Regions from separate parts of the Paraburkholderia nemoris genome, predicted to be linked through region 3. Evidence: riboswitches for the same ligand, from Rfam matches in the RefSeq annotation. Region 3 holds a riboswitch; each other region holds the start of a gene.
What was found. A riboswitch is a leader RNA that binds a small molecule or an ion and turns the genes downstream of it on or off. The one in region 3 is predicted to bind cobalamin.
Positions count from the first base shown of each region.

Region 1: another riboswitch for cobalamin. It lies ahead of cobW (cobalamin biosynthesis protein CobW); the one in region 3 lies ahead of KHO33_RS04540 (CbtB domain-containing protein).
Region 2: another riboswitch for cobalamin. It lies ahead of KHO33_RS07310 (TonB-dependent receptor domain-containing protein); the one in region 3 lies ahead of KHO33_RS04540 (CbtB domain-containing protein).
Region 4: another riboswitch for cobalamin. It lies ahead of cobG (precorrin-3B synthase); the one in region 3 lies ahead of KHO33_RS04540 (CbtB domain-containing protein).

Region 1 covers NZ_CAJNBO010000013.1:4,644-10,082, reverse strand. Annotated here, with positions in the region: gene KHO33_RS42810 (cobalamin biosynthesis protein) at 1-71, opposite strand, end outside; partial or broken gene cobA (uroporphyrinogen-III C-methyltransferase) at 105-827, opposite strand; cobalamin riboswitch at 1,052-1,279, opposite strand; cobalamin riboswitch at 1,359-1,631, shown strand; gene cobW (cobalamin biosynthesis protein CobW) at 1,816-2,916, shown strand; gene cobN (cobaltochelatase subunit CobN) at 2,923-5,439, shown strand, end outside.
Region 2 covers NZ_CAJNBO010000004.1:80,456-85,894, reverse strand. Annotated here, with positions in the region: gene KHO33_RS07310 (TonB-dependent receptor domain-containing protein) at 1-1,618, opposite strand, end outside; cobalamin riboswitch at 1,710-1,966, opposite strand; gene KHO33_RS07305 (hypothetical protein) at 2,174-2,530, shown strand; gene KHO33_RS07300 (cell division protein ZapA) at 2,527-2,838, shown strand; RNA gene ssrS (6S RNA) at 2,931-3,112, shown strand; gene KHO33_RS07290 (EVE domain-containing protein) at 3,205-3,663, shown strand; gene KHO33_RS07285 (SIMPL domain-containing protein) at 3,861-4,592, shown strand; gene lgt (prolipoprotein diacylglyceryl transferase) at 4,686-5,439, opposite strand, start outside.
Region 3 covers NZ_CAJNBO010000002.1:424,963-430,401, forward strand. Annotated here, with positions in the region: gene KHO33_RS04525 (alpha/beta hydrolase) at 1-980, shown strand, start outside; gene KHO33_RS04530 (hypothetical protein) at 1,026-1,466, shown strand; gene KHO33_RS04535 (histidine phosphatase family protein) at 1,504-2,118, opposite strand; adenosylcobalamin (AdoCbl) riboswitch at 2,214-2,301, shown strand; gene KHO33_RS04540 (CbtB domain-containing protein) at 2,355-2,576, shown strand; gene KHO33_RS04545 (CbtA family protein) at 2,588-3,334, shown strand; gene KHO33_RS04550 (ABC transporter substrate-binding protein) at 3,714-4,898, shown strand; gene KHO33_RS04555 (VOC family protein) at 4,956-5,439, shown strand, end outside.
Region 4 covers NZ_CAJNBO010000001.1:525,034-530,472, forward strand. Annotated here, with positions in the region: gene cobJ (precorrin-3B C(17)-methyltransferase) at 1-618, opposite strand, end outside; gene KHO33_RS02305 (precorrin-2 C(20)-methyltransferase) at 606-1,337, opposite strand; gene KHO33_RS02310 (precorrin-8X methylmutase) at 1,338-1,964, opposite strand; gene cobG (precorrin-3B synthase) at 1,957-3,501, opposite strand; cobalamin riboswitch at 3,586-3,764, opposite strand; gene cbiE (precorrin-6y C5,15-methyltransferase (decarboxylating) subunit CbiE) at 3,849-5,258, shown strand; gene KHO33_RS02325 (cobalt-precorrin-5B (C(1))-methyltransferase) at 5,258-5,439, shown strand, end outside.

The DNA.
Region 1 (5,439 bases), on a different contig from region 3:
CGGACAGCCGTTTCGATTTCCTCGGCGGAGCTGTGCAAACGACAACCGATGCCGACGGTTAGCGTTTTCATTGCGCGTCCGTAAGGTTCGCTGCCGACATTCACCGCATCCCGCGCCAAAGCCAGCGACGCCACGCCACCGATCACCACGATCGCCGGCGAGCCGAGTCCAGCGCGCGAGACTGTATCCGCGAACTCCCCGAGCCGCGAGAGCGCATGCCGTTGCTCGGGGCGCGTGGCCGATTCGATCGCTGCGCACGGCGTATCGGCGCTCATCCCGGCCGCGAGCAATGCGTCGACGATTTCGTTCAGTCGCCGCATGCCCATGTAAATCACCAGCGTCATTCGCGTAGCGACGAGCGCGGCCCAGTCCGGCTCGCCGCTGCCGGCGCCGTGTCCGGTGACGAACACCACGCCTTGCGCGTGATCGCGATGCGTCACAGGAATGCCGATTGCCGCGGGCGCCGCAATCCCGGCGGTGATGCCATTGATCACGTCCACGCTGATGCCCGCGGCATGCAGCGCCTCTTGTTCTTCGCCGCCACGACCGAACACGAACGGATCACCGCCTTTCAAACGGGCGACGCTGCGTCCCGCCTGCAGATGCTCGAGCATTTGCGCGACGATGCCGGCCTGCGGCGTCGACGGATGCCCGCCACGTTTGCCGACATACACGACCAGCGCGTCGGCGCGCGCGAACTGCAGTACTTCAGGATTCACCAGATCGTCGACCAGCACCACGTCGGCCTGTGCCAACGCGCGTGTCGCCTTGAGCGTCATCAGTTCGACGTCGCCGGGGCCGGCGCCGATCAGCCAGGCGCGGCTCATCGCGGCGTGCATGGCGCGTGCCATGTCGTGACAAACGAGAGCGGACGAGGCGCGAAGATGCCGGAGGCGGCAGAAATTGAGGTCATGCGGTGCTACAGATTACGCGCAACGAGAAACGCCGCTCGCCGCGCTTCCCACAGGAAAACGCCAACGGCCGCGCCACGTCGTGCTTCAGCGCCTTCACATCCGTCCCTCGCGGATTCCGGCGGCCGGCAGCGTGACGTTCGCTGCCTCCGCGTCTGGCCGGTATCCGGGCTGGCGGCCTCATGCGTTTTGCCTTCCCGTCCGGATTCGTCGGACAGTGGCATCAAAAACGCATGCGCGATGCGAAAGCACCGCAGGTCGCTTACCGTTGCGGGGACAGCACAGGTTGAGCGCAGCGAGCGCGGCCTGTTTCCCGTTTAACTGCACATGCGAACGCATATGCGGGCACCAAACGCGCGCATACGATAGCACATGGCAGGCCGCGCCGGCACTGTGGAAAGGCCTTGCCGAAGCCCGCGTTTCCTTGACGGCACGGGGCGCTCGGCCTAAACTCGCACGCACTTTGGTGCTCGTGTGCGCGCTCGTGCGCATGCAGTTAAACGGGAAACAGGGTGCCCACCTGCAATGGACCGGGTCAACCTGTGCTGCCCCCGCAACGGTAAGCGAAAAGCGGTGCGTTCCTGAGCGCCGCGGAGCCGGCTTCGATGTCCACGCGCAAGGCCGCGTCGGCATATAACCACTGGGCGAGAAACCACTCGTCCGGGAAGGGGAAGCGGCGCTTTCGCCAGCCCGGATACCGGCCAGACTACGAAGAACGACCATCGCGGGGATGCGGTGGCGCGTTCATGACCTCATTCTCGTTTCCAGTTTTCGGTTGCCTCGGCAACGCCGTTGTTCGTCCCCGTGTTTTGTTAATGTCGTGGTTTGGGGTATGTGCCCCGTTTGCCCGGCCTATACACGATGCCTCGGCGTGCACGAGCAACTCCTACGGATGGACCTCACGATGCAAACTCAAATGCGCAAGATCCCCGTCACCATCGTCACGGGCTTTCTCGGCAGCGGCAAGACCACGCTGCTGCGGCACATTCTTCAGCATGCGGGCGGCAAGCGCATCGCGGTGATCGTCAACGAGTTCGGCGAACTCGGCATCGACGGGGAAATCCTCAAGGGTTGCGGCATCGGCTGCGATGAAAACGGCGTCGAGACCGAAGGGCAACTGTATGAACTCGCGAACGGCTGCCTGTGCTGCACCGTGCAGGAAGAGTTTTTCCCGGTGATGGAAAAGCTCGTGGAGCGCCGTGAGCAGATCGATCACGTGCTGATCGAGACGTCCGGTCTCGCCTTGCCGAAGCCGCTCGTGCAGGCGTTCAACTGGCCGCAGATCAAGAATAGCTTTACCGTCGACGCGGTTGTCACCGTGGTCGACGGCCCGGCTGCGGCGAGCGGTCAGTTCGCCGACAACCCGGTCGCCGTGGATGCGCAACGCAAGGCCGATCCGAATCTCGATCACGAATCGCCGCTGCACGAATTGTTCGAAGATCAATTGTCGGCGGCCGATCTGGTAATTCTGAACAAAACGGATCTGCTCGACGAAGCGCGTCAAGCTGCTGTCGAAACCGTTATCCGCGAAGAAATTCCGCCGCAAGTGAAGATCGTGCGCGCACAGATGGGTCAACTTGATCTGCATACGCTGCTGGGCCTCGAAGCGGCCTCGGAAGAAACAATCCATCTACGCCACGACCATCACGGTTCGGCCGAAGACGCTGATCATCACCACGACGAGTTCGATTCGGTTGTCGTGCACGCGAATGTTTTGTCGCGCGAAGCCGTGATCGCCGCGTTGCAAGGGCTCGTCGAAACCAACACGATTTATCGCGTCAAAGGTTTCGCGGCGCTGCCGGGCGCGGCGATGCGTCTGGTTATCCAGGGCGTGGGCCGTCGTTTCGATAGTTACTTCGACCGGCGCTGGCAAGCGGGTGAAACCGGCGCAGATCAACAAAGCCGCTTTGTGCTGATCGGCGAAGACCTCGACCAGGCCGCGCTGCAACAGGCATTCGACGCCGCGTTGGGCACCGTGGCGAGCGCCCAGCCGCAGCAGGCGTAACCGGTCATGCATCTGCTGCGCACCACGCCGGGCGGTTTTGTCGACGATACCCAGGGCGTGATCCGGATCGATCAGCAGCCCGCCGATATCGTGGTGCTCAGCTCCGCGGATACCACGCTATCGTTGCTCGCGAGCGTGTTTCCTCGCTTGGGCGAGGGCTTTCCGAGCGTGCGGCTTGCGAACGTCACGTATTTGCGGCAACCGGCTTCGGTCGATTTCTATGTCGAAGACGTGTTGCAGCATGCGCGTGTCGTGGTGGTCGATCATCTCGGCGGCGAGGCATACTGGCCGTACGGCATCGAACAGGTGGTCGCCCTCGCCGAGCGCAAGCAGCAGACGCTCGCGATGTTCTCCGGCGATCTGCAGGAAGACCCGAATCTGCTCGCGCGCAGCACCGCTGACGCCGATCTGTGCCATCAGCTATGGCGCTATCTGCGTGAAGGCGGACCGCAGAATGCCGAGGCGTTCCTGCGGTTTATCGCGTACCGCTCGCTTGGCTGGGGGCGCGAGCCTGCGCTGCCGCGCGCGTTGCCTGCCGCGACGCTTTACCATCCCGAACGCGACACGCCGACCATTGCCGACTGGCAGGCGCGCTGGCTTGATGACGCGCCGGTCGCTGCGATTCTGTTCTACAAGGCGCATTTGCAGGCGGCCAACACAGCGGTGTTCGACGCCCTGATCGATGCACTCGAAGCACAAGGCCTGAATCCGTTGCCGATCGCGATTACCTCGCTCAAAGATGCGATGAGCCGCGACGTCGTACAGCAGTTGTGCGCGCAACATGATGTCGCGCTGGTGCTGAATACAACCGCATTCGCCGCGTCTGCTATCGACGACCCCGAGCCGCTTGCGCTCGCCGGCGACGCGCCGGTGCTGCAGGCGATCCTGAGCGGCGGTAATCGTGAAGATTGGGTTAAGGACAATCAGGGTCTCAATTCGCGCGATATCGCCATGCATATCGCGCTGCCGGAAGTGGACGGCCGCATCATCACGCGGGCGATCAGTTTCAAGGGGCTCGCCTATCGTTGCCCGCATACCGAAGTCGATGTGGTCCGCTACCAACCGGACCTCGAACGCGTCGGCTTTCTGGCCGAATTGAGCCGCCGCTGGTGCCGTCTGCGCACGCTCGATAACGCGGACAAGAAACTCGCGCTGATCCTCGCCAACTATCCGATGAGCGAAGGGCGTATCGGCAATGGCGTGGGGCTCGATACGCCGGCCTCGGTGGTCGGCCTGCTTGCCATGTTGCGCGATGAGGGATATCGCGTCGCCGAGCTGCCCGCCGACGGCGACGCGCTGTTGAAGAAGCTGACAGAAGGCGTGACCAACGATCCGGTCGTGCGCGATTTGCGGCCTGCGTTGCAAAGCCTCGCGCTCGACGACTATCTTGTGTACTTCAACGCGTTGCCGGCGGAAGCTCGCAATGCGCTGAACGCGCGTTGGGGCTCGCCCGAGCAGGATCCAACGTTGCGGCGCGGCCGTTTCATGATCGCGGGCTGGCGTTGTGGGCAAGTGTTCGTTGGCATTCAACCTTCGCGTTCGCGCGAGCAGGGCGACTACGCGAGCTATCACGACGCCGAACTCGTGCCGCCGCACGCCTATCTGGCCTTCTATTTCTGGCTGCGTCATCAGTTTGGCATCGACGCGGTCGTGCATGTCGGCAAGCACGGGAATCTCGAATGGCTGCCGGGCAAGAGCGTCGCGTTGAGCGATGCGTGCTGGCCCGATCTGATTCTCGGTCCGATGCCGCATCTGTATCCGTTCATCGTCAACGATCCGGGCGAGGGCAGTCAGGCGAAACGTCGCGCGCAGGCCGTTATCATCGATCACCTGATGCCGCCGCTTACGCGCGCGGAAAGTTACGGGCCGTTGCAGGACCTCGAGCGCCAGGTCGACGAATACTATGAAGCACTGATGGTCGACCCGCGCCGTTCGAAACTGTTGAGGCGCACGATTCTCGCGACCATCGTCGAGCACAAGCTGCATGACGAGTTGAGTCTCGCGGAGCCGAACGGTCAGGACGATGAAGATGCGCTGCTGACGCGCGTCGATGCGTGGCTGTGCGAGTTGAAGGAGGCGCAGATTCGCGACGGCTTGCATACGTTCGGGCAGTCGCCTGAAGGTGTGCAGCGGCGCGATACGTTGCTGGCGCTGGGACGCTTTCCGGTCGGCGATGGCCAGGGCGGCAAGGCCGGTTTGATCGATGCGTTGGCGCGCGATCTGCTGATGGATCATCTATTCGATCCGTTGTCGGTGGATTGGGCTGCGGCGTGGGACGGCCCACGTCCTGATGTATTGCAGCGGGTGAGCGATGCGCCCTGGCGGCATTTTGGCGATACACGCGAGCGTCTGGAACTGCTGGCGGCTGAGATGTTGCGTGAAGTGTGCGGCGATGAAACGCCCGATGCGGCGCCCGCAAGCGGAACTTTGCCGCAAGCCGAACGGGTGATCGAACGTCTGCGCAACGACGTATTACCGCGGCTCGACGCCTGCGGTTCGCAGGAAATGCTGCACCTGAAGCGT
Region 2 (5,439 bases), on a different contig from region 3:
TATCGAGGTCGACGGGATTTTGCAGCGTCACCGACGCACGCACATCTGTCTTGCCCACATGGCCGCTCCACGATCCCTCAAGCCCCTGCACCTTCGCACGGCCGACGTTCTCGGCCAAAAAGATGCCGGGCGTAACCTGCTCGTAGTCGATCAGATTCGAATAACGCGTCTGGAACGCGCTCAGACGCATCACGCCAAGCGCGTTCGACGCGTACTGCAACGCTGCTTCGATCGAATGGCTGCGCTCGGGCTGGATCGACGGATTGCCGCTGAGCGGATAGTACAGATCGTCGAAGCTCGGCGCGCGGAACGAATCCGAATAGCTTGCAGTCGCCTTCCAATGCTCGGTGATGTCGAAACCGTAGCCGAGATAGTAACTGTTCGCCCCGCCGAAATCGGAATACTGATCGCGCCGCACGTTGGCCTGAATCTGATTGCGCCCAAAGCGCCCTGTGTAGCCGACAAAGCCCGAATCGACATGCCGGTCGGGCGCAGCGAACGTATCCGAATCGAGGCTCTGATCCAGATGCTCATAGCCGACCTGCAGTTTCTGCTGCGCGGCGAGCGCGAAATCGTTCTGCCATGTGTACTGGCGATTGTCGGTATCGAAGCGGCCGTTGTAGATGCCGTTGGTATTCGCCACGCTGCGGTCGTCGCCTTCGGAAACGATGAAGTGCGTGGTCCACCAGTCGGTCAGCTTGCCGTTCGCGAACACCGACACCTGGCGCACTTTGCTGTAGAGGTTGTTCAGATCGATCGGCACGCCGTACGCGTTGTCGTAGCTGTTATTGCCGTTCGACTGGAAATAGGTGACGCCCGCGTCCCACTTGTCGCTGAACTTGTGACGCAGCGAAGCCGAGATACTTTCGTTCAGATAGCCGTTTGCGTTCGGATTCGCGTTGGGCGCCTGAGACGGATTGAGCGACGAGAAGCCGTCGTCTTTCGAACGCGCGAGCGAAATGCTGAAGGTGGTGTTGCCGTCTTTATCGAGCGCGCCGTTCACGCCGGCTTGCTGTGTCTGCGTGTGATAGCTGCCATAGCCCACCGAAAAATTGAAACGCGGCGGATGGTCGCCGCCGTCTTTGGTGAATACTTGCACCACGCCGCCAATTGCGCCGGAGCCGTAAAGCGCGGACACGTTGCCATTCACCACTTCGACGTGATCGATCTGATCGAGTGGAATCTGTGCGAGTTGCGGCGCACCCAGGCTCACGGAATCAACCCGCACGCCGTCGATCAGCAGAAGTGATTGCGTCGACGACGCACCGCGCAGAAACAGGCTCGTCGTGGAACCCGGGCCACCGGTGCGCGAGATTTGCGCACCGGGCGCGAGTTGCAGCAGGCCGGGCAAATCGGTCGCGGTCGTATCGGCAATGTCCTGCTGATCGAACAGCGTGGTCTGCGGGATCGCATCGGCGAGCGGTTGCGGCCCGCGCTCCGCGGTCACGACAACGGGCGACAACACCGCGGCTGACGAATCGCTCGCCCCCGCATCGGCAGAAGAAGATGAAGAAGAGGAGGAGGACGAGGACGCAGAAGAAGCGGCAGCTTGCGCATGCACGACGAGCGGCAGGCTCGCAAAGGCGAGCAACGCCGCGCGAGCGATAGGGGACAGCATGGGATGACATTCCTGTGGATAGCGTGCGCGGCCCGCTTCCCCGCGGGCCGATGCGTAACGAGGCGCCCGCGTTGTTTTACGTTTGCGCGGGAACGAGCCTCTCCCTCTGGCCGGTATCCGGGCTGGCGACACATCGATCCCGCCTTCCCACGCGTGACGCGCAGTGGCACACTCGCGTGTTCAGCTTCAAACACGCGATCAGGATCGACCTGCATGACGAATGCGGTCGCTTACCGTTGCGGGGGCAGCGCAGGTTGGCGCGTTCAGGCGAAGCGCGCGCCCTGCTTCCCGTTTAACTGCGCACACTGTCGAAAAGCGCGCGCGGGCACCAAAGTGCGGCCAGTTTAGGAGCGGCCCTCGGGTCCGTCAAGAATGGTTAATCCGCGCGCAAACTGTTCTGTTAAGTGCAGGTTATTGTCCGATGCATGAGTTGTTTTTCATCATATGGTCGATAAAAGCCGGCACAAAGCGATGTTGTTACGTCTCGAAACGAGACAATTGTCGGAACCTGCGACATTCCGCGCTAAAATGCGATGTCTTTAGAGGACGCAGCAGATGCTCACCGAACTCGAAACACTTTCACAGAATATCGGCAAGCTGATCACGATCAGCCAACGCCACAATGAAGCGCGTCTCGCGCTCGAAGATCAGCTCGCCCAAACGCGTGCGGAAGCCGAGGCCACGCGCACGGAACTCGCGCTGATGCGCGAGGAGCGCGATGCGCTGCAGGCGGAACGCGACGCGCTGTCGGCAAAGATCGACGACGCACAGGTGCGCCTCAATGCGATCCTCGAAAAATTGCCGCGGGCCCGCGCGCACAGCGAGCCTGATAATCAGCTCGACCTGCTCGAGGCCGCGCCGCATGAGGAAGAAGCGGAGAGCGACGTCACCCGCCATGGAGAAAATGCATGACCACCAAGCAGATCGAAGTATCGATTCTCGGCGTGCCCTATCGTCTCGCCTGCTCGCCGGAAACTGAAGGCGCGTTGCTTGAAGCGGTTGCTCGCGTCGACGCCGAGATGTCGAAGATCCGCAATAGCAGCAACGTGCGCGGCACGGATCGCATTGCCGTCATGGCCGCGCTGTCGCTGGCATCAGAACTGCTTAAGCTGCAAAGCAGCGTGCGGCACGGAGAAGCATTTCCCGCTGAAGAAATCCGGCGTACAATGCACCAAATGAACGAGCAACTGGGTACTGTGATTCAGCAGTACAGCATGTAAAGTATCTTGTAGCCGGTCCTGAGATCGGCTGCGGATTCAAACGAGGTGCATGAGCAAAGATTCATGCAAACGTCTTGAATTCAATCGGTTTGACTTCCCTGCCTGGTTCGCCAAGGTCATATATTCCTTGAACCAATGCCATGTGCACGGTTGTGGAAATTTGTAGCACGGGTGTGCGCGTCACTCTGTCTGATGTACCCGAAGTGCTGCTAACTGCGACCAATTCTGAACTCCCGGTTCAGGATGCCGGCCTAGCGGCTAAGGCGGGGACCTTATTCAAACGGCATCGGACTTCGGTTCGGTGCCGTTTTTCTTTGGGCCGCGATTTTTCTTGCTGTATCAAACCTTTAACGTTCAACTCGATTCATGCGCTACTGGCTAATGAAGTCCGAACCGGACGAAGCAAGCATCGACCATCTCGCAGAGGCGCCGCACCATACGTTGCCGTGGACCGGCGTGCGCAACTATCAGGCGCGCAACTTCATGCGCGACATGATGCAGGTCGGCGACGGTGTGCTCTTCTATCACTCGAGTTGCCCGGAGCCGGGCATTGCAGGGCTCGCGGAGGTATCGTCCACCGCGTATCCAGACCCCACTCAATTCGACAAGAAGAGCCCCTACTACGACCCGAAGTCGTCGCAGGAAACGCCGCGCTGGCTACTCGTCGATGTGGTGTTCAAGAAGAAGATCCCGTTGATTCCGCTTGCCGCGCTGCGCGAGCATGAGGAATTGAAGGACATGCGTGTGCTCGTCAAAGGCAACCGTCTTTCGATCACACCGGTGACCGAAGCTGAATGGCGCTTCATCACTAAACGTCTTGTTTAACGTTGCATACTCACATGCGGCCCGTTGCCGCTTGTGTCACGCGCAAGTCTGTGCGCCGATGAACACAAACGTTCAGCAAACGTCAAATTAGGGAACCAAGCTCAGGTTACAAGCGCCTAACGGACTCGCAAACGTTGTGCCACGCGCATGGCGTTCGCTCCAATCGTGCACAACCTGTTCAAGCAAGGAGTCCAAGAATGACGAAAAACACCGCACGTGCACTCGCTCTCGCTCTCGTTTGCGCCGCGCCTGCTGCGCTCGCGTTGACGCCGGCCATGACCCGCGCGCAGGGCGTGACGCAATATCAGCCCGCGGGCGTGCTGTCGCTGAATGCGCAAGCAAGCTCGGAAGTGCCGCAAGACGTCGTCGATATCACGCTGTTCTATGAGCAGGAAGCGAGTGATCCGTCCGTGCTCACCTCCACGCTGAATCAACGCGCCGATGCGGCGCTGCAAAAAGCCAAGGGCGTGAACGGCGTAACGGCTCGCACTGGCTCCTTCTCGATCTACCCATCCACCGATCGTGACGGCCGTATTTCCGCATGGCGCGGCCGTACTGAAGTTGTGCTCGAGTCGCACGACTTCGCCGCGGCGTCGAAGCTCGCGGGCCAGATGGCATCGATCATGCAGGTCGGCAACGTGCAGTTCTCGTTGTCGCCGGAAGCGCAGCGTGCCGCGGAGCAGAAGCTCACCGGTGAGGCCATCAAGTCGTTCCGTGAGCAAGCCGCTTCGTCGGCGCAGGCATTCGGCTACAACGGCTATTCGATTCGCGAGGTCAACGTCGGGCACAACGGTGTCATGCCGCGTCCCATGATGATGATGAGCGCACGCGCAATGGGTGCCGATGCGAAGGCATCCGCGCCGGTGCCGATCGAAGGCGGCACGTCGACTGTCACGGTCAATGTGTCGGGCTCGGTACAGATGAAGTAACGCGTTTTACACCGGACGTCCTGCTGTAAAAGAAAAAGCCACGGCATGCCGTGGCTTTTTTTGTTGGCTTCTCACTACGATAAAACGTAGCGCTCAGTTTGCGCCGACTGGCTGCGCCGGTTCACGCCGCGCACGGCGATATGACCACACCAGTACCCCGATGCCCACGAGGATCATTGGCAGCGAGAGCCATTGGCCCATCGAGAGGCCCATTGCCAGGAGCCCAAGGAAGTCGTCCGGCTCACGTGCGAATTCCACCGTGAAACGCGCGAGGCCGTAGCCGATCAGGAACACCGCGGAAATTGCGCCCAACGGCTTTGGTTTGCGTGAGAAGAAGAACAGCACGAAAAACAGCGCCACGCCTTCCAGCGCGATCTCATACAACTCCGACGGATGACGCGGCAGCATGTGATATTGCGCGAACACTTCGTTCAGATGCCATTGCGCGGCCAGTTGCGGATGAGTGGTGAGCCACGTGGCGTCGTCCGGCGCGGCGCCTGGAAACAACATCGCCCAGGGCGCCGACGGATCGGTCACGCGGCCCCACAACTCACCGTTGATAAAGTTGCCGAGGCGCCCAGCCGCGAGCCCGGTCGGCACCATCGGCGCGACGAAATCGGTGACCTGCAGCCACGACCGCTTGCGCTGATAGGCGAACAGCACCATGGCCAGCGTCACGCCGAGGAAGCCGCCGTGAAACGACATGCCGCCTTCCCATACCTTGAAGATGTCGAGCGGATGCGCGAAGTAAAAGCTCGCCTTATAGAACAGCACGTAGCCGAGCCGGCCGCCAAGGATCGTACCGAGCACGCCGTAAAACAGCATGTCGTCGATATCTTTAGCGGTC
Region 3 (5,439 bases):
GCGCGCCGAATGAACGTCCGGTTGCCGTCGTCGCCAGCCGGCATCTGAGTGTCGCGACGCCTGCGGGCAGCGGCACGGTGCCGGTGTTCGCGAACGGCGACTGGCTTGCGCCGACGCATGACGTCAAGCGTGCCGTGATTCTGATTCACGGACGCCTGCGCAATGCGGATACGTACTTCAATCTTGCGGAGCGTGCCTGCGCACTGGCTGGTGGCGATGCAGCCGATACGCTGCTGATCGTGCCGCAGTTCCTCGCGAGTGCTGACGTTGGCGCGCATGCGTTACCGCCATCCACGTTGCATTGGGAATGGACTGGCTGGATGGGCGGCGACAACGCCAAAGGTCCGGCGCCGCTCAGTTCGTTCGATGTGCTCGACGCCATTCTGCAGACGCTGGCGTCGCGCGAGCAGTTTGCGTCGCTGACCGAGGTGGTGATCGCCGGGCATTCGGGCGGTGGCCAGGTGGTGCAGCGCTACGCCGTGGTGACGCGGGGTGAGGCGCCGCTCGTCGCGCGCGGAATTGCAGTGCGCTATGTGGTCGCGAATCCATCGTCGTATGTGTACTTCGATGCGATGCGGCCGACAGCATCAGGTGAATTCGTGGCGTTCGATGCGACGGCATGTCCGTCGTTCAATCGCTGGAAGTATGGGCTCGAAGATTTGCCGGCCTATGCTTCGAGTGGCGGGGAGGCTGGCTCGGCTGATGCGCTCGAATCGCGCTATGCGCGTCGTGACGTCACCGTGCTGCTCGGCGGTGCGGATTGCGATCCGCAGCATCCGGCACTCGACCGTTCATGCGCGGCGCAGACGCAAGGCGAGCATCGGCTGGGACGCGGACTGGCTTACTCGCGCTATATGGCGTTGAGGTGTCCGGAAGCGGCGGCGAAGCATCGTACGTTTGTGATCGACGGCGTCGGGCACGACGCGAACGGGATTTTTGCATCGGCGCAGGGGCTGGCGGCCTTGTTCGGCAAGGCATGAACCGTGCTACTGCGATAAGGCCAGCTTTCAAAGGACTGTGCCGACATGAACAAGACCCGAATCCTCGCGGCCGCGATCGCCGCTGTATCGCTTGGCGCCTTGCTGCCGTGCAGCGCCAATGCCGACGATGCGCCTAGCCCATGTGCGTCGCTCAAACGGATCGTCGCAGCGGCGCCGGACGGTCTGGCTTCGCTCACACCGGAAGACGGCAAGGGCGTTGCGCAACCCTACGGCGATGACGCCCAATGTTCGGCGAGCCGTGGGAGTTATCAATGCACGTGGACGCCGCATCACGATGCCGGTTCGAGCACGGATGCACTGCAGGGTGTCGCGGCGGACATCGCATCGTGCCTGCCCGACGCGACGCATGATCAGAATTCACCGGGTCGTCAGCATTTTTATCTAGGCACGCGTGCCAAACGGACTGATATCACGTTGACGCGGGCTGATTCGAGCAAGTTGCGGCTGGTTGTATCGGGCAAGTGAGTGGGCACATGCGTTTCGGGCTGTCCGCGTGCGGCCGTTATCGCGACGCCGGCCACCATGTCCAGCCGCGTCGCGAGCGTCGCAACTCGACCATCGAGAGCGGCGCGATTTCGATGCGCGGAAACACGGCCGGTGACGCGCCGAGCGCATGAACGATCGCGGCCCGGATCACGGAAGCGTGCGTGACGGCGACCACGTTTTGCGTGTTGCCCGGTATGACGCCCTCGCTCAACGCACCGTTTAGCGTGTCGAGCCACTGTCCCACCCGCTTCACGAGTTGACTGAACGACTCGCCGCCGTGTGCGGCTGCGTCAGGATCATGTGTCCACGCGGCGAGGTCGTCCGGTGCTTCGACCGCGAGATCGGCAAGGCGACGGCCATGCCACAGGCCGTAGTCCATATCTGCCAGCCCCTCGTCGGCTGATGCGCCCGGGGCCGATGCCGCGGCACCGAGCCCCAAGGCCGACGCCGTCTCGCGCGCACAAACGGCAGGGCTGACGAAAACCGCCGCGTCATCCGGAATCGACAGACGCGTTCGTGCGGCGGCTGCTTCGGCGAGGCCGCGTGCGTCGAGTGGGTCGTCGGCGGGGAAGCGGCCCGCGCGCATCGCTGCGGTCGATGCGTGGCTGATCAGTAACAGCCGTATGTCCATTCAGTTGATTTCCATAAAGACCGGCCTAAAGCGGGACGCCGCGTGCATGCTTTGCATTGCCGGGAGGCAAAGTTTAGCGCGTAGAATAGCGTCACTGCGAAGCACGGAAGCCGGTGAGAGCCCGGCGCGGTCGCGCCACTGTAATCGGCATTCATGAGCCGAAAGCCAGACCTGAGCTTCGCACCATCCCTCTTCAATCGACTATCGGGGCGCGTTACCCCCAGGAGATGTCCATTATGTCCAACGCTGTTTTCGATTCCACGACACAGCCTGTCGCCCAACCTACGCCGATTCCGCTGCGTGAACTGCTGCCTTGGGTCGTGTTCGGCGGCTTGCTGCTGTTGCTCGCGCTGTATTTCGTTGGTGCGGAACAGGGCGCCACGTCGCTGGTGCCCGGCATGTATGTGCACGAATTCGTGCACGACGGCCGCCATCTGCTCGGCTTTCCCTGCCACTAACGGAGTCGAACATGGTCGGTAAATTGTTGGTACGCGGGATGCTTGCAGGCATCGCCGCGGGATTGCTCACGTTCGGCTTCGCGAGATTAGTGGGCGAGCCGCAGGTCGATCAGGCGATTTCCTTCGAGGAAAAGGCCGACGCCGCCAAAGGCGAAGCGCCCGAACCCGAACTGGTGAGCCGCGGCACCCAGGCCGGCCTCGGACTGTTGACGGGCGTGGTGACGTACGGCGCCGCGTTCGGCGGGCTGTTCTCGCTGGTGTTCGCGTATGCATATGGCCGCGTCGGCACGCTGAGTGCGCGCGCGTTGTCCGCATGGCTCGCACTTGGCGCGTTTATCACGCTGGTGATTGTCCCGAACATCAAGTACCCGGCGAATCCACCCTCGGTGGGCGACCCCGAGACGATCGGGATGCGGACCGGCTTGTTCTTCCTGATGATTGCGATCTCGTTGGCGGCAATGGTGTTTTCGCTGAAGGTTCGACGCCGCGCGGCGCTGAAGCTGGGCGCGTGGAATGGCTCGATCGTGGCGGGCGTGGTGTTCGTTGCGATCATTGCTGCCGTGCAACTGTCGATGCCGACGATCAACGAAGTGCCGGCGGCTTTCCCGGCAGTGCTGTTGTGGAAATTCCGCGTCGCGGCCATCGGCATGCAGGTGATTATGTGGACGACCGCTGGGCTGCTGTTCGGCGCCCTCGTTGAGCGAAGCAAATTGCTGGCGCCCGCGAGCCGCAGCGCCGCGAAGTCCGCTTACCTTTGATGTGAACGGCGTGACCGCGCGAGCCGCGGTCACGCCGACGTGCAGCGCGAGAGAAGCCAAATACATCAAGTACTTGGCGCGTTTGCCGGAATGTTATCCACAGGCTTGTGAACGTTTTCTGTGGATAAGCCACCCCTCTGCAATGCGCGGCTCCGCGCCAACCGTGTAGGCGATCATCGCTGCGTCCCCCCGCGCCGCAAGCAACAAACCGATCTGCGTCAAGCACTTAGGTACGATGCCCCGCTGTTATCAACAACCCTATGAACATTTTCTGTGGACAAGTTCCATAGCCGCATAACGTTATGCGAATCGCTTGGTTGCCCGAAGCCGGGGCAAATCCGACACTCACTCCAATCTCAAGCAAACCGAGCCTGGAGCCATGTCGAACACATCAAGCTTGCGCCCATCATGGGCCACTCACTTCGCGGCACTTCTGCTGCTGGCCGCATCGGCACTAACGACGACAACGGCCATCGCCGCGCCACCTTCGGGCGATCCGATCCTGATAGGCGTCAGCGGCCCGCTGACCGGCCAGAACGCTCAGTACGGCGCGCAATGGAAAGCCGGTTTCGATCTTGCATTGGATGAGATCAACAGCCACAACGGCATCAACGGCCGTCCGCTGAACTACGTCTTCGAGGACAGCCAGAGCGACCCACGCCAGTCCATCACGATCGCGCAGAAATTCGTCAACGACCCGCGCATCCTGATCGAACTCGGCGACTTCTCGAGTCCGGCTTCGATGGCGGCGTCGCCGATTTATCAGCATGCCGGCCTCGTGCAACTCGGCTTCACCAACTCGCATCCTGACTTCACCAAAGGCGGCGACTACATCTGGAGCCCATCGGTCAGCCAGGCCGACGCGCAGCCGCTGCTTGCCGACCTCGCCGTGAAAACGCTCGGCCTCAAGCGCATCGCCGTGCTCTATCTGAACACCGACTGGGGACGCACCAGCAAGGACGTCTTCGTCAAAGCCGCCAATGAACGTGGCGCGCAAGTCGTTGCGGCCGAAGGCTATCAGTCGGCCGAGAAAGATTTTCGCGCGACGCTGGTGCGCGTAGGCGCCGCGAACCCGGATGGCATCGTGCTGATCTCGTACTACTCCGACGGCGCGCAGATCGCCCGCCAGGCGAGAACGAGCGGCATCAACCTGCCGATTGCCGCAGCCAGTTCCGTGTATTCGCCGAAATTCCTCGAGCTCGGCGGTGAGGCCGTCAACGGCGTGGCGACGAATACCAGCTTCTTCCCCGGTGAATCCGGGCCTGAAGTGCAAAGCTTCGTTAAACGCTTCGAGGCGAAATACCACCGTGAGCCGGACGCGTTCAACGCGTATGCGTATGACGCCGTCATCATCGCCGCCTATGCGCTGCGCGCCGGCGGCCCCGACCGCAAGGCCGTGCGTGATGCGCTGCCGAAGCTGCATGACATTCCGAGCGTCGTGTTCGGCAAGGCCAATTTTGATCCGGCGACGCGTCGTGTGATTGGTGTGAAAAACATCAACGTGGTGGTGAAGAACGACAAGTGGACGTTGCTTGATAGTAAGGCGACGGTTGCGCAGAAGTAGGCGTCCCGCTGGCCGCCTTGGTCTCCGAACATTCATAACATTCACGACTTTTTCGCCATGAGCCTTTTACTCGACCACATTGTGATTCGCGTCCACGACCTGACGCAGACCATTGAAAACTTCACTGCGCTGGGTTTCACCGTGCAGCAAGGCGGTACACACGCAGATGGCGTGACGCATAACGCGCTGATTGGTTTCGCCGATGGCAGTTACATCGAGCTGATCGCTTTCTTGCAAGCGGCGCCGCAGCGTCGTTGGTGGGATGTGGGGCAGCGTCACGGTGATGGATTTGTTGATTACGCGCTGTTGCCGTCGAGCGTGGGTGCTGTGATCGATGCCGCGCATGGGCGAGGTCTGCTATATGACGGTCCGCAGGCGGGTGGGCGTGTGCGTCCGGATGGCGCGCGACTCGAGTGGCAGACCGGCCGGCCGCAGACCAGTGACTTGCCGTTCCTGTGCGGGGATATCACGCCGCGTCATCTGCGTGTGGCTGAAGGCGCGGTGCGTGAACATGCGAACGGCGTGCGAGGCGTGGCGAGTT
Region 4 (5,439 bases), on a different contig from region 3:
ATGAATCACCAACTCATCATCTCGCCCATCCCACGCGCGCGGCGTCACGCGAATCGCGAGACGTGCCGATTCCGAGCGAGGCAATTGCGCGTCATCGAGCCACGGCGCTTCACCCTCGATGCGCGTGCTTTCACCCGCCAGCAGATCGGATACGAAACGCTTACCTTGCGCTATATCGGCCAGCGCATATCCCTCAGGCGGATTGAGCACACACGTGCCGAAGCGCAATTCGCCACTCGTCGTAATCGCTGGCGACACGTTCAACGCAGCCGCAATCTCGCGAGCCATTACGTTGACGCCTGCAAGGCCGCCGAGCAAGGGCACGACCGCGCTGCCGTCTTCTGCAATGGCCAGCACCGGCGGCTCGACACCCTTGTTCGACAACAATGGCGCGACGCAACGAATCACGATCCCGGCAGCGCACAATGCGATGATCGGCGTGCCGCGCGCATACAGATCACACAGATGCGCGCGGAGTTCCGTGTACGAGACGTCAGCTTCGACTCGCCCCTGCAAGGCATGAACCTGGCAGCCTGCATACAGCATCTGGATACGCCGTGCGGTCTCCAACGCGCCCGCACCGAGAATCACGATCACGGGGGGCGTCAACCTTGCCATTTTTCCCCCGGCACCACGAGCAGCGAAAAATACGGCGAGGCCATCGGGTCGACCTCGTCGAGCGGCACGATGCGCTGATTGCCCATCGTCGCGCGTTCCACGTAAAGCGCACGATGCGCGAGCCCGAGTTCACCAAGCACACGCCGCACCTTATCGAAGTTGCGGCCGAGTTTCATGATGACCGCAGCGTCCGCATCGGCGAGACGCCGGCGCAATTCGTCTTCGGGCAACACACCGGAGAGCACCGACAGACTCTGATTGCGATACACCAGCGGCGAGCCGAGTACCGCTGCGCCGCCGAGCATCGAGCACACACCGGGCACGACTTCGGCTTCAAAACGCGCCGCGAGGCGGTCGTGCAAATACATATACGAGCCGTAGAAGAACGGATCGCCTTCGCAAATCACCGCGACGTCGCGGCCCGCGTCGAGATGGCCGGCGACGATCTCCGCAGCGGTGTCGTAGAAATCGGCGATGATCGCCTCATACGAAAGCGGCGGTTCGAGCGCTTCGGTCGTGACGGGATAAACGAGCGGCAGATGTTGTTGAGCGTCATGCAGATGCGCCTCGATGATGCTGAAGGCGTTGCCTTTTTTACCCTTCGCGACGAAATACGCGACCACGGGTGCCGCTTTCAGCAAACGCAGCGCTTTCAGCGTGATGAGTTCCGGGTCGCCGGGGCCGACGCCCAGTCCGAATAAACGTCCTTGCACGGTCATTTACTCGACCTCCGTCGCCAGTGCGTTCACGGCAGCGGCGGCCATCGCGCTGCCGCCGCGTCGTCCATGAACCACGACGAAGGGCACGCCGCGACTGTCTTCGGCAAGCATCGCTTTCGATTCGGCCGCGCCGACAAAACCAACCGGAAAGCCGAGGATCAGCGCGGGCTTCGGTGCGCCGGCATCGAGCATGTCGAGCAGATGAAAGAGGGCGGTCGGCGCATTGCCGATCACGACGACGCTTCCTGCCAACTGCGGCCGCCACAATTCGAGCGCGGCCGCCGAGCGCGTATTACCGAGTTCGCGCGCAAGCGCAGGCACGTCCTGATGCGTCAGCGTGCAGATCACCTCGTTGTTGGCAGGCAGTCGTGCGCGCGTGATGCCTTGCGCCACCATGCCGGCGTCGCACAGAATCGGCGCGCCTTGTGCCAGTGCCGTACGGCCCGCCGTGCCTGCGCCTTCGGAAAACTGAAGATCTTCAACGACGTCGACCATGCCGCAGGCGTGGATCACGCGCACCGCGAGTTTCTCGAGGTCGGCAGGGATACGCGATAAGTCGGCCTCCGCACGTATCGTCGCGAAGGATTGGCGATAGATCTCCTGACCGTCGCGAATGTAATCAAGCATCTGAGGGGCTCCGGGCCGGGTGTGCCAATGGGTCGAGCATGTCGGCGGCCTGTTCGATCGTGAGTTGGTGCGCGACGCACGAGCCGAAACCCGGCTGGCTGTCGCGGCGATAAAGGTCGTAGATGCCGGGTGCCGCGGCCAGCAGTGTGTACGGCGCGCAATGTGCGGCGGCGCATGAGCGCGGACAGCCGCTCAGATGGACGTCGACGCCGTCGGGCAGGCGATCCGCTAGAAGCAGCGCGTCGGCTTTGGTGTCAGCGAGGCTTTTTGCGCAGCCTGTGGAACCGGCGCAGGCGATTAAGTGCGTAATGGGTTGTGCGGGATCGCAGGCGAGTCCCAACGCGTTCATTTCAGCGAGCACGGCGGGCGCGGCATCGGCAGCGATATCGGGCAGCAATACGCTTTGCCAGGGCGTCATGCGCAGTGTGCCGTTGCCGTGCTGTTGCGCGAGCGTGGCGAGGCTGCGCAAGGTCGCGGCGTCGAGGCGTCCGAGCGGCGGTTGGCCGCCTACGTGCAGCGTTCCGACGACTCGCTGTGCGTGCGCGCCGAGTCGGAGCGCGGCATCGGCAGGCGTGGGGCGTTGCCAGTTTGCAAGCGATGTGTCGCGTGACAGCGGGAAATCGACGTACGTTTGAGCGTGCTGCAATAGCGCGTCGAGGGGATGCGTGGCGAGCAGGTGGCGCATGCGCGTGGCATCTGGGGCGGCCAGATCGAGGAACGTGTGCAGCAGCGCGCGGACGAGGTCTATGACTTGCGAAGGCAGCACTGCGGCGAGAGCGCCGGCATCGGCATCGGCATCGGCATTCGCGTTCGCCTTAGCCGGCGGACAACCCGCCAACCCAAACACAAATCGCACACCGTCTTCCGCCTGCGTCGCCGCCAGCCATACGTCGTGCGGATGATCCAGCCTGGCAAGACGCTCACCACCATCGAGCAGAAGCGCGAATTTCGGCGACAGCGCCGCGAACCGCGCCTCGGATTGCAGCAAGGCGAGCAGTTCGACGCAAAGCAGCCTCGTATCGAACAGCGCAAATGGATCGCGCCCGGCAGTCGGGCTCACCATCACATTGCGCACATCATCCGCAGCGGATGCCGAAATTGAGCCAGGCGCTTGTTGTGCGGTCGTCGATCGCGTATTTGAAGCATCCGCTGCGTCGAACCGAGATGTGTCAGAAATATCCGCGGAGGTCGCGAGCAGCACGCCGGAAGCATCCACCGCGCCAGCCTCTGGAATCGGCCCAAGCCCCGCATCGACCAGCATCGCGATCAACGCCGTTTCATGCCCGCTTCGCACGCCACGCACCTGCAGATTCGCGCGATTGGTCAGCTCGACCACACCAGCCGCATGCAGTTCACTGACCTCGGCAATCACCGCAGCCTGCAACGCGCTCAACTCGCCACCGGGCAATTTGATCCGGCAAATCCCCCCATCGCGCGCGGCAACGATGCGCAGCAGCCCCGGACACGCCGAAGACCGCAGCACGAGAGCCGCGTCGGGCAAAGCAGTGGAGGGCGAAGCTTGATTCAAGACGGACACCGGGTTGAGCGTCGCGCGACGGCCCGAGCAAGCCGCAAAGCGGCCATTGCTACGGCATCGGTACACCCCGCCCGATGTAGGCTGGCACGAACAGTCTGGCCGGCAGGTCTCCTGGCTGGCAGGTCATGGTCCGCCGCGGCCTTCCCGGTCGAACCAGTGGCGCGGAGCGCAGGCGGACTCGCTGCATACAGTTGCGGGGGCAGCCACAGCGACACTGTGTTCCCTCTTCGGCCCCGAAGGGCACCGGCGGCTGTATTATGCCTTTTTTCGAACAGCACAACGAGGCTGGACGCTCTGATCGGCGTGGCACAGCGCAATATTTGAAGATACAGAAAGAGGATGGATGCATGCCGGCGTGGCTGACCGTGGTGGGCATAGGCGATGACGGCTTCGCCGGCTTGGGGAAGCCCGCGCGGCGTGCTTTGCTGGAAGCGTCGGTGGTTTATGGCGGTGAACGTCATCTGGCGATGCTGCCCGCGCGCCTCGCTGCGCGCCGCGCGGCATGGCCGAAGCCGTTCGATCTCGCGCCTTTGCTGGCGGAGCGTACAGGGCCCGTGTGTGTGCTGGCGAGTGGCGACCCGATGCTGTTCGGCGTCGGCGCGACGCTCGCGCGGCAGTTGCCGGCAGGTGAGTTGCGGGTGCTGCCCGCGCCCTCGTCGTTGTCGCTGGCGGCCGCGCGGCTTGGCTGGCCGTTGCAGGATGTCGCCACGGTTTCGCTGGTGGGACGGCCGTTGCCGACGCTGAATGCTCATCTGCACGACGGCGCGCGCGTCTTCGTGCTGAGTGCCGACGGGCGCACGCCCGCTGCACTGGCCGAACTGCTGAATGCGCGCGGTTTCGGCGCGACCCGGATGACTGTGCTGGAACATTTGGGCGGCGATCTGGAGCGGTGTATCGATGGCCGCGCGGACCAGTGGCCCGCAGGGGAAGTGGCGGCGCTGAACCTGATCGCGCTTGAATGCCGTGCAACGGAGGGCGCTCCGCGTTTGCCGCTGACCGTCGGCTTGCCTGACGACGCCTTTCGCCACGACGGTCAGTTGACCAAACGCGACGTCCGCGCAATCACACTGGCGCGCCTCGCGCCGACTCCAGGCGAATTGCTATGGGATGTGGGCGCGGGCAGCGGCTCGATCGGCATCGAATGGATGCGCGCGCACCCGACCTGCCGCGCGATCGCGATCGAAGGGCACGCGGAGCGGCAGCGGTTCATCGAGCACAATCGCGACGCGTTGGGCGTGCCGGGTTTGCAACTGGTGGCCGGCCGGGCGCCTGATGCGCTGGAAGGATTGGCTGTGCCGGATGCCGTGTTCATCGGCGGTGGCGTGACGGTGCCAGGTGTGCTCGACGCCTGCTGGGCGCGCTTGCGTGACGGCGGACGTCTGGTTGCCAATGCGGTGACCTTGCAAGGCGAGGCAGCGCTGGCGGCGTGGCGTGAGCAACACGGCGGCACGTTGACCCGCATCGCGCTGGCCGATGCACAGCCCCTCGGCGGCTTCGATACGTGGCGCCAGGCGTTGCCGATTACGCTGCTGGAAGTCACGAAGCTGGCCGACGGCGCCGACGGCACGTTCCGTGCGAACAGCACGAACAGCACAAACAGCACGAACAGCACAAACAGCACAAACAGCACGAACAGCACAAACAGCACGAACAGCACGAACAGCACGAACAGCACGAACAGCACGAACAGCACTAGTGGCGTCAATACCGCCAATGACACCTCGACCGCCTCCGCCGACTCACCACCTCACCCGTAATGCGCGAAGAAACGCCCGAACAACCCGCGCCGCTGCGTAGCGGCTACACGACCGGCAGTTGCGCCACCGCGACGTCGCTCGCGGCCGCGCGTCTGTTGCTCGCGGGTATAGTCAGCGAGGTCGCGGAGATCGTGTTGCCGAAGGGGCAGCATGTGCCGATGCCGCTGGTGTTCTGCCGCCT